Regions from separate parts of the Pseudarthrobacter sp. Y6 genome, predicted to be linked through region 2. Evidence: riboswitches for the same ligand, from Rfam matches in the RefSeq annotation. Region 2 holds a riboswitch; each other region holds the start of a gene.

Region 1 (3,264 bases), 830 kb from region 2:
CGGCGCGGACGGACCAGGGATCCACAGTCTGCAAAACCAGTGGGCCGCTCACCGACTTGGCCAGGAACAGGGCGTGCGGACCATGGATCAGGGTGGCGTCGTGGAGGCCGGAGAGTTGTGCCGCGACGGCAATAGCTTTGGCGGTGGACCGCTCGTGCTTTCCGAGACCGGTCAGGCCAAAGACGGACAGGACGGTGGCCCAGGCGCGGCTGCGCGTGGGCATCACATGCACGGCGTTACAGCGCGACCTGATTTCGGCCGGCACGCCCACCGGTCCGGCGAAGGTCAGAAGTGTCACTGCCACTTCTCCGGGAAGGTTCCGCAGCACCTCGAACGGAATCATGGAACTGCCGTCCCCCAGCATGGGGTCCCGGTTGGGCACGCTTTCTGTGATGTACAGAAGCTTCATTGCAAGAGTTTACGGGAGCCGCGGAACGTTCCGCCGGTCCGGCACCGACAACTGCGGGTTTACACAGTATTAAGGGAAGCAGGCGATTAATAGAAAGCGGACGACGGCGGGAGGTCCCGCCGTCGTCCGCTCACCGAAGTGACGCTGTTTACTTCCAGGCCCGCACGTAATCAACCTGGACCTGCGACGCAGCTCCGTATGCCGCCGGGCTGCTTCCCGACGCGCCGACATTGAGGACGATGTACTGCGGTGCGCCGCCGTCGTCGGTGGAGTAGGACTTCACCTTGACGCCGTCGAAGTAGACGTCCGCGGAGTTCGCCGTCCGGTGCAGGCCGAAGGTGTGGAAATTGTTGCCCCAGTCGCCGGGAACGGTCCCCTGGTTGTGGGCGCCGGATGTTGAGTGATAATTCACGGTCATCTTGCCGCTCAGGACCTCAGCGATGTCATTCTCGCCATTGGTGGGCCACGACTGGCCGTTTGTCCAGAACGCAGGCCAGTTGTAGAGGTTCGTGCCGTCGCCGGGGAACTTGATCCGGGCCTCGACATAACCTGTCGTGAACTCGTAACCGGTACCGGCTCCGCCCTTGGGGTTGGTTGAAACCAGCGCACCCGAGGTGGACGAATTGAGGGAAAGGGCAAGGTTGCCGCCGCCGACGGAAACGTTGCCGGGGCTGGTGGCGACCTTGTTCATGCTGCCGCAGCTGGGAGAGAACCAGCAGTTGGACCATTTGGCCGTGTCAAGGGCCGTGCCGTTGAATTCATCGGCGAAAGCCATGGTCCACGCGCCGGGGACTCCAACGGGCATGGTTCCGGTTGTGCCGGATGATGCAAGGGGTGCCAGGGCCGGGGCCGGCGCTGGTGCAGCCGTTGTCGTCGTTACCGGGGCGGGTGCGGGAGCAACCGCCGGCGCTTCAGGTGCCGGTGCCGGAGCCGTGGTCGGCTCGGTGGAGGGGTCCGTGGCCGGCAGTGGTGCCGGCGCGGGGCTGGTGTTGCGCTTGACCTGCCCCGGTGCCTGGGCACGGCTGGACGTGTCCGCGACGCGGCTCAACTCGGCGCTTTGTGGCGCCTGTTCGGTGACCTGGCCTAGGGAGACAACACCCAGCAGTGCGACCAGTGCGGCCGCTGTCAGCGACATGGTGCGCCGGGTCTTTGCACGGTCCGCGGACTTCTTCAGCGCGGACCGTCGCCGGGTGGGCGCCGCGGCTTCCTCGGAATAAGGGCGCGCGTCCGAGCGCGGCTGATCAGGGGATGCAGACATGAGTGATTACCTCTCAACGCCTGCGGAGTTAGCTGTCGGGTTCGGAGGAGGTCATCCGGCCGCATTGGAATGCGCGGCTTCACCCCGAGGGCATGTTTGTGCCATGCCCGAGACACTCGGGTCCCCCGCCTCTGCCTGAAACCTAGTGGATCCCGAAGGTGGCAGAGTTAGACGTCATCCGGGATTGGGGCCGTCTGGGGCGGCCCACCGATCGACCGTACAGGACCGGACGCGAATAATCACAATCGTGTAACGGAAGTTACTTCTGCGGAGCGCCCCCTTGCGCCCGGCGCTTCTGGCGCTCGCCTATCCGTGTTTGATGGGGTGGGCCGGCACGCCGACCCACGTTTCGCCGTCGGGCACGTTGCTCAAAACTGCCACCCCCATGCCCACCGTGGCGTAGGACCCCACCGACGTCCGTTCACGGACGCTGCAGTTCAGCCCCAGGTAGGCCGCCCGGCCGATCCGGACTCCCCCGCCCAGCGGCACACCGGCCGCGAACGTCGCGAAATCCGCCACGTGGTCGTCGTGCGTAAAGGTCACTGACGGCATGGCCACAACATGGGCCCCGAGCGTGACGGAGGCCGTCAGAGTCGCGTTCTTCAGGAGAATGCTGCCGCGGCCGATCCGGCAGCCTTCGGGGCACTCCACGGTGGGATCGATCGCGGTGGCGTAGCGGGCATCGCGCAGGCCCAGGGCCGCCAGCCGTTCCACTACGGCTTCCCGGGACTTTCCCGAGGCCAGGCACACCAGCACCAGCGCATGGGTGAACTTGGGGGCATCGTCGATGGTCCCCAGCACCGGCGCGCCGTCCACGGTGACGCCGGCCATTTCCTTGTCGTCGTCGAGCAGCCCGACGACGTCGTACTGCCCGCTGGCCCGGACCATGGTCAGGACTTCCCGGGCTAGCCCGCTGGCTGCGATCAGCACCAGGTCGCTCACCGGCGTACCCCGGCGGCCGCCCGGACGCTGTTCATGACCCGGTTCAGGCCCACGTTGTCCAGGCCGTGGAAAATCGGGAGAACCAGCGTCCGGTCGGTTAGCCGTTCGGTGGTCTGGAGCCCTGCGTTACCCGTATCGCGCCACCGGTAGGCAGGCTGCCGGTGTGCCGCCATGGCGCCGCGGCGCGCCGAAATTCCGGCATCGGCCAGACGGGCCAGGAGCCCTTCGCGGTCCGTGGCGAAGCCCGGGAGGACTTCGAGCCAGAAGGACTGGAAGTTGGTGGTACCGTACGGTGGGTCGGCCACGAACCGGAGCCCGGCCAGGCCGGAAAGGCCTGCCTCATAACGTGCGGCGATCTCCCGGCGGCGCGCCACGATCTCGCGCAGCCGGCCCAGCTGCACGATGCCGATGGCGGCCTGCAGATCCGTCATCTGGCAATCGAAACCAACTTCGACGTACACCTCCGGCGCGGCCATGCGGGATCGGCGGCGGTCCGCCGCGGGCACGTTCACGGAGTGGCTGCGGAGGCTCCGGGCCCGTGCTGCCCAGTCCGCCCGGTGGGTTGTCAGCATGCCGCCTTCGCCCGTGGTCAGAACATTGTCCGGGTGGAACGACCACACGGCAACGTCCGCGCCGGTACCCACTGGCCGGCCCT
Region 2 (3,264 bases):
CCATGCAACATTCCAAGGGCCGCCGTCGCGCGGTGGGCCCCGCTTCGGTGCCCAGAGCGGCCGAGGATTTCACCGCGGAGAGGCCCCGCGACCCGCAGCGGGAAGCACGCCGCCGCCGGGGACCCTTCCGGCAGATCACAGATTTCGCCGCTGCCAGTGGCCTCGGCCAGAAGGTCGGCATCGCCCTGGCTGCCACAGGCCTGGCGCTCACCGTGACGGTACCTGTGACCGGCCCCGTGATGGCCACTCCGGAGCCCGGCCAGGCCGCGTCGGCTGTCTCCGCCGCTCCGCAGCCCGAAGTTACAGCCGAGGCCGCCGCCCGAATTGATTTCAGCCGCTCGTCCGTGGTTACCCAGGGTGACCCCGACGGCAAGCTGAAGCAGCTGCTGAGCTCCCAGTCCGCGGGATCCATTACCCGCGCCGCCTCTGCCGGAAGCCTCGGCCCGCCGTTGGCCCAACTGACTACTGTCTCACCCTTCGGATTCCGCGTCAGCCCCATTACCGGCGGCACCGGCGACTTCCACCGCGGCCAGGACTTCGCGGCACAGTGCGGAACCTCTGTCATGGCTGCTGCCAGCGGCACAGTCACGTTCGCCAGCTGGCACCAGTTCGGCGGCGGCAACCGCGTGGTGGTGGATCATGGCAATGGCCTTGAAACCACCTACAACCACTTGTCCTCCTTCAATGTGAAGGTTGGGCAGACCGTCAGCCGCGGCGACGTAGTGGCCCTCAGCGGCACCACGGGTGCCTCCACGGGCTGCCACCTCCACTTTGAGGTTCAGGTCAACGGCGAAGTAGTCGATCCCATGGGCTGGCTCTGACTCAAATGATGGCAAACTCTCGAATCGTAGCGACGTGCCGTGACCTGAATGTGACATTGGCTCGGAACTCCTGTAACGTCTAAAGCGCGTCAACTTTTCCGAAGTTGACGTTCTTGAGTGGATTGCCTAGCTCTGCCACCGCTCAAGGTCCGTTCGCATGACATCGTCTGGCAGGGGCGGGGGAACCAATTTTGGTCTTCGATTCTGAAGGCCTTGGGGTTAAGTCGCAAAGCTTCCACTGTGAAGCAGCGCGGCCGGGTGACTCCCATCCGAATCCGACAGCTCACCTCGCAGGCATTGGGAGAGGCTACCTTCGTGTCTTCACGCCATAATTCTGCGCGCCACCGCGCACAACCGGTTCGCACCAACCCCTTGGGCTCCGTGTCCAAGGCGGTCAGTGCCAATGCCGGGACCGTAGGTCGCCAGGCTGCTGTTATCGCAGCTGCATCAGGTCTGATCCTGAGCATGGGGCTTCCGGCCAACGCCGCGGATACCACCGCCGGCGTTTCCGCCTCCACCGAGTCCGGGGCCGCACAGACGGCACTTGCCGTCACTGCGGCGCCCACGGCTACCGTTTCCTTCGAACGCCCCGTGATCAAGACCACGCCGGCACCGAAGGTTGAGACGCTCCGTGCGCAGTCCACGGGCTCCGAGACCGGGGCTCAGGGTGCTGCCGCAACCGAGGCCGCGGCCTCCAAGCTCGCTGACACTGTCTCCTCCGCCGCCGCTTCGGGTCTGGCAGCACTTGCCTACACCGGTATCGGCCACCCCTACCTCTGGGGCGGCACCACTCCCAATGGCTGGGACTGCTCAGGCTTCACGCAGTGGGTCTACGCCCAGGCCGGCATCAGCATTCCCCGCACCAATGCCTGGACCGTCATGCGGCCCACCGCCACACCGGCTCCCGGTGACCTGGTCATGCAGAATGGCGGCGCCCACGTTGGCATTTACGTAGGCAACGGCATGATGATCAGCGCACTGAACCCGTCACAGGGCACGCTGCTCCACTCCGTGGCATCCACGGGCGGCGGATCCTTCTTCACGCTGGCCCCGTAGTTCCTTCCATCCAGTAGTTCCTGCAGCCCTGTGCCGCCGGAACCGTTTCTTCGCTGGAAACTTTTCGCTAAATCCCCGTTCGGGATGTGCCGGCGTACCCCCAAGATGCCGGCGCGTCCAACGCCCTCGGGCTGCCCACGCGGTCCTGAGGAAAACGAAAGAGAGAAATTAATGACTACACGTGCAACTGTTGCACGGCACCGCGCCGAGGTCACCAAGACCAACTCGCTGGCTGTCATTGCCAAGGCTGTCGGCGACAACGCCGGCGGCATGGGTCGCCAGGCCGCGGTTATCGCTGCTGCTTCCGGCCTTGTCCTGACCAGTGGTCTCGCTGCGAACGCGGCAGACACCGGAGTCCAGCGTGAAGCGGCTTCCGCTTCGAACCTTGAGGTTGGGGTTTCCGCCCCGGCCATCATTACGGCTGCTTCCACCATTGCCATCTCCTACGAGAAGCCTGCCGTGACCACCACACCGGCTCCGGTTGAGGCTCCCGAGCCTGTTGTTGAAGCTCCGGCTCCGGCCAAGGCAGCGGCAACCATCAACGTAGCGTCAGCAACGCCTGCCGCCCCGAAGGCGCCGGTCGCCGCCAGCAGCAAGGGCCAGGCCATCCTGTCGGCAGCCTACGCACAGCTCGGCGTCAACCAGGACTGCACCATGCTGGTGACCAACGCCCTGGCCGCCGTGGGCATCAACTACCACGGCTGGCCCGCAGGCTACCTGTCCCTGGGGCAGACCGTGAGCGCCGCCGAGGCCCAGCCCGGCGACCTGCTCTACTACGCCGACGGCGGCGCAGGCGTTGCCCACATTGCCGTCTACGCCGGCAACGGCCAGGCAGTGCACGGCGGCTACAACGGCAACCAGACCGTTGTGTTCAGCGCCAACGTTGGTTCAGGACCGGTCTACATCCGCGTGTCCTAGCAGCTGATCCAGTCTTCAATGGACCCCCGCCTCACGGCGGGGGTCCTTTGCTGTCTCCGGGCAACTGCACTGATCCGGACGGGTGCCCAGGCCCGACACGTGACTGCGGCCACGGCTGGGATTAGTTGATCCCGGGATTCTTTGTTTACTCTTGTGGTGTCGATCCATAGCCCGGATATGCCGGGGGCAGCCGGCCCTCGTGCCCCTGACGGGTGCGGCCACGAAGAGGTACGTGCATGCGCACTCTCGTTCTGAATGCTGGATATGAACCGCTGGCGGTAGTCACCTTCCGCCGGGCGCTGGTGCTTGTGCTCACGGGCAAGGCCAGTGTTATTGCCGAGGGCGATGACCCTGTGGTGGGACCGCAGGAGATCCTGGGCCGCCCGTCCGTGATTCTCCTGAATCGCTACATCCGCCCCAGATATAACCAGAGCACCGCAGCCAGCCGCCGCGGAGTCCTGCGGCGGGA
Region 3 (3,264 bases), 150 kb from region 2:
AAGAAGGTGGAGGCGGTGCACCCGCCCATGATCCATACCGTGCGGGGAGCCGGCTACGTCATCAAGCCGGCCGAGTAGCAGCTCCATGTCCGCTTCGAAAGCACGGCCCGCCAATCCGCTCTACGTGCGCAGCTGGCGGAAGCCTGACACGTGGCATCTACGCACCCGCCTGATCCTGTTGGCCATGACGTTGCTGGTGGCCATCTGTGGCGCCGTGGGCCTGTTCAGCTATGCGTCGATGGATTCCTTTCTCACCGGCCAGCTGGATGACCAGCTGAGCCAGGCCGCCAAACGCTCGAACGATCCGGACCGCCCGCCCCTGGGCGGATTCAATGGCAGGCCGGACCCACTGGATGCCCGCGGGCAGAGTGTCGGAACGCTGAATGCGAGGATCCTGAACGGCCAGATCAATAGCGGCGGCTTCCTGGACTCGGACACCACACGCCTGGCCCTGGAGGCCGACGACAAGCAAACCCTGCTGGCCCTGACGCACAACGGCATTCCCGTGGACCGCTCGCTGTCCAATGGGGATTACCGGATTGTGGCCGTGGAAACCGGCTACGGCGATGTCCTCGTCACGGGACTTCCGCTCGCGGCCAAGGAGAGCACACTGGCGTCGCTGGTCTGGACTTTTGTGTTTGTTTCCCTTGGCGGCCTGGCGCTGATCGGACTGGCCGGAACCGTGCTCATCCGGCGCACCATGAAGCCGTTGGAGCAGCTTTCCGAGGTTGCAACCCGGGTGGCCCGGCTCCCGCTGGATGCGGGCGAGGTGGCACTCGCGGTGCGCGTCCCGCCGTCGAACTCCAACCCCGGAACCGAAGTGGGCAGCGTAGGACACGCCCTCAATCTGATGCTGGATAACGTCGCCAGCGCACTCGAGGCGCGGCAGCGGAGCGAGACCAAGGTGAGGCAGTTCGTTGCGGACGCGTCCCACGAACTGCGCACCCCGCTGACCGCCATCCGCGGCTACACGGAGCTGATGCGGATGACCGAGGACTTCACGCCGGACGGCCGGAAATCCTTGGCGCGGGTCCAGAGCCAGTCCGAACGCATGACCACCCTGGTGGAGGACCTGCTCCTGCTGGCCCGGCTCGATGAGGGGCAGCCCCTGAAACTCAGCGAGGTGGACCTCACACAGCTTGTGATCGAAACCGTCAGTGACGAGAAAGTCATCGCCCCGGACCGCCACTGGCGCCTTGAACTGCCTGACGAGCCGCTCGCCGTCACCGGTGACGCGTCCCAACTGCGTCAGGTGCTGGTCAACCTGCTCTCGAATGCGCGCAAGCACACACCGCCCGGGACCACCATAGTCACCGCCGTCACGAGGTCTGCCGATGGCAGCGCGACGGTGACGGTAACGGACGACGGCGGCGGCATCCCCGCGGAGTTCGTGGACCTTGTTTCTCCCGGTTTGCCCGCGCAGACGCGGCCCGCAAGGGCACTGCGCCGGCCTCGGGCGCCGGGGCGTCGGAGGCCACCAGCGGCCTGGGCCTGTCCATTGTCCAGTCCATCATGGAGGCCCACGGCGGGAGCGTAGAAGTGACATCGCGGGCCGGACGGACAGAGTTCGCCTTGCTCCTCCCCGCCGGCGCCGTGGCGCAACCAGCCGACGTCCGAGCGCAGCAAGTCGACACACCGTCGTCGTGATTCCTGTTACCAAAATGTGACTTAAGGTTCCAGCTCCTGTACCGTCGAACAGGTGCGGTTCCCGTTCGGGCCGCATATCCGGATGACGCCAAGCTCTGCCGCTTCCCGGATTCCGTTTTCAGAGGCAGAGGCGGGGGACCCACCGTCCCGGGCACCAAGTGCCCTTTGGGGTTAAGCCAACACGTGATTGTGCCGTGTGGCCGGATGCCCTCATCCGAACCCGACAGCTAACTCCGCAGGTGTGAGAGGCGATCCATCATGTCTGAATTCAAGGTACAAACGCGCCCGCAGGGCGACACAAAGTCCCACAGCCACCGCAAGCAGACCCGCTTCGGTGCAGCTATGTCCCCATTGTCCAAGGCGGCCCGGATTCCCTCCGTGGGCCAGCGCGTCGCGGTGTTCGCGACGGCGTGCGCCCTGCTGGTCGGCGTCAGTGCCGCAGCACACGCTTCCGAGTCTGCGTCGCTTGCGGCCAGCGCGGACCAGTCCGCCGAACAAGCCAGCGCCCAGTCGAAGCTGAGCTTCGAAGCAGCCGAGATCCAGCCCCCGGCTTCCCCGGAAGCTGCGCCGGCCGAGATCAACGTCGCGCCCCAGGCCGCCGAACCCGCACCTGCCCCGGCCCCGGAGCCCGCTCCGGCTCCGGAACCTGCACCCGCTCCTGCCCCTGCCCCTGTTGTGGCCATCAATGACCCCGCAGGAGCGCAGGCCTACGCCGCCGGGCAGCTGGCGACCTATGGCTGGTCCGCTGACCAGATGCAGTGCCTGCAGACGCTGTGGACCAAGGAATCCGACTGGACCACCACGGCCACCAACGCCAGCAGCGGCGCGTACGGCATCGTCCAGTCGTTGCCCGCTGAGAAGATGGCGAGCGCCGGAGCGGACTACCTCACCAACTACCGCACGCAGATCAGCTGGGGCCTGAACTACATCCAGGAGCGCTACCAGTCACCGTGCGGCGCGCTGAACTTCCACCTGTCGAACAACTGGTACTGAGCCGGACCTTCCGGCCCCCGGGCCTTCCCGGCGTGGCGGTCAGGGTTCCCAGCCCAGCGGCTCCGGGCCATACTTGGGCCATGAAATTCACCACCACCATCCTGGGCAGCGGCAACACGGCAGGCATTGAGGTTCCGGAGGAGGTCATCTCGGCTCCCGGCGCAGGCAAACGCATCATCGAGGTCCCCGATCTCAAAGCCGGAAAGAAATGATCTGCCGTCCCCCGGCGTCCGTTTCCACGGAGACGCTCACAGCACTGTAGTCCGGGATATGGAGCACGCCTGCCGGCAAAGCGCCCGTACTGGGACCCACGGCCACCGTCCGGATACCGGCGGCAACACCTGCCGCGATTCCCGCGGGCGCATCTTCGAACACCACGGCGTCCTCCGGCTTCACGCCCAGCAGCCCGGCTGCCTTCAGATACCCTTCCGGGTGCGGCTTGCCCCATGTGACCAGGTCCGCCGTCACGGCAGTGGCCGGCATGGCCAGTCCCGCAGCGTCCATGCGGATGTCCGCCAGGCTCCTGTCCGCTGAGGTCACCAGCGCCACCGCCTGGGCCGGGATGCTGCGGAGCAGCTCGGCAGCCCCCGGCAACGCGACGATACCGGCAGTCCGCACCCTTTC

The links. A riboswitch is a leader RNA that binds a small molecule or an ion and turns the genes downstream of it on or off. The one in region 2 is predicted to bind cyclic di-AMP.
Region 1: it holds a riboswitch for cyclic di-AMP, as region 2 does, so the genes downstream of both, ACQCSW_RS00870 (glycoside hydrolase family 16 protein) here and ACQCSW_RS04865 (C40 family peptidase) in region 2, are expected to answer to the same signal.
Region 3: it holds a riboswitch for cyclic di-AMP, as region 2 does, so the genes downstream of both, ACQCSW_RS04195 (hypothetical protein) here and ACQCSW_RS04865 (C40 family peptidase) in region 2, are expected to answer to the same signal.

What each region holds. Positions count from the first base shown of each region.
Region 1 covers NZ_CP189574.1:167,970-171,233, reverse strand. Annotated here, with positions in the region: gene ACQCSW_RS00875 (glycosyltransferase) at 1-409, opposite strand, end outside; gene ACQCSW_RS00870 (glycoside hydrolase family 16 protein) at 558-1,667, opposite strand; cyclic di-AMP (ydaO/yuaA leader) riboswitch at 1,671-1,825, opposite strand; gene ACQCSW_RS00865 (NeuD/PglB/VioB family sugar acetyltransferase) at 1,974-2,609, opposite strand; gene ACQCSW_RS00860 (DegT/DnrJ/EryC1/StrS family aminotransferase) at 2,606-3,264, opposite strand, start outside.
Region 2 covers NZ_CP189574.1:999,175-1,002,438, forward strand. Annotated here, with positions in the region: gene ACQCSW_RS04860 (M23 family metallopeptidase) at 3-821, shown strand; cyclic di-AMP (ydaO/yuaA leader) riboswitch at 970-1,132, shown strand; gene ACQCSW_RS04865 (C40 family peptidase) at 1,203-1,877, shown strand; gene ACQCSW_RS04870 (NlpC/P60 family protein) at 2,049-2,795, shown strand; gene ACQCSW_RS04875 (HNH endonuclease) at 3,032-3,264, shown strand, end outside.
Region 3 covers NZ_CP189574.1:850,485-853,748, reverse strand. Annotated here, with positions in the region: partial or broken gene ACQCSW_RS04205 (response regulator transcription factor) at 1-78, shown strand, start outside; partial or broken gene ACQCSW_RS04200 (ATP-binding protein) at 86-1,647, shown strand; cyclic di-AMP (ydaO/yuaA leader) riboswitch at 1,748-1,900, shown strand; gene ACQCSW_RS04195 (hypothetical protein) at 1,906-2,640, shown strand; gene ACQCSW_RS04190 (hypothetical protein) at 2,721-2,852, shown strand; gene ACQCSW_RS04185 (HAD-IA family hydrolase) at 2,833-3,264, opposite strand, start outside.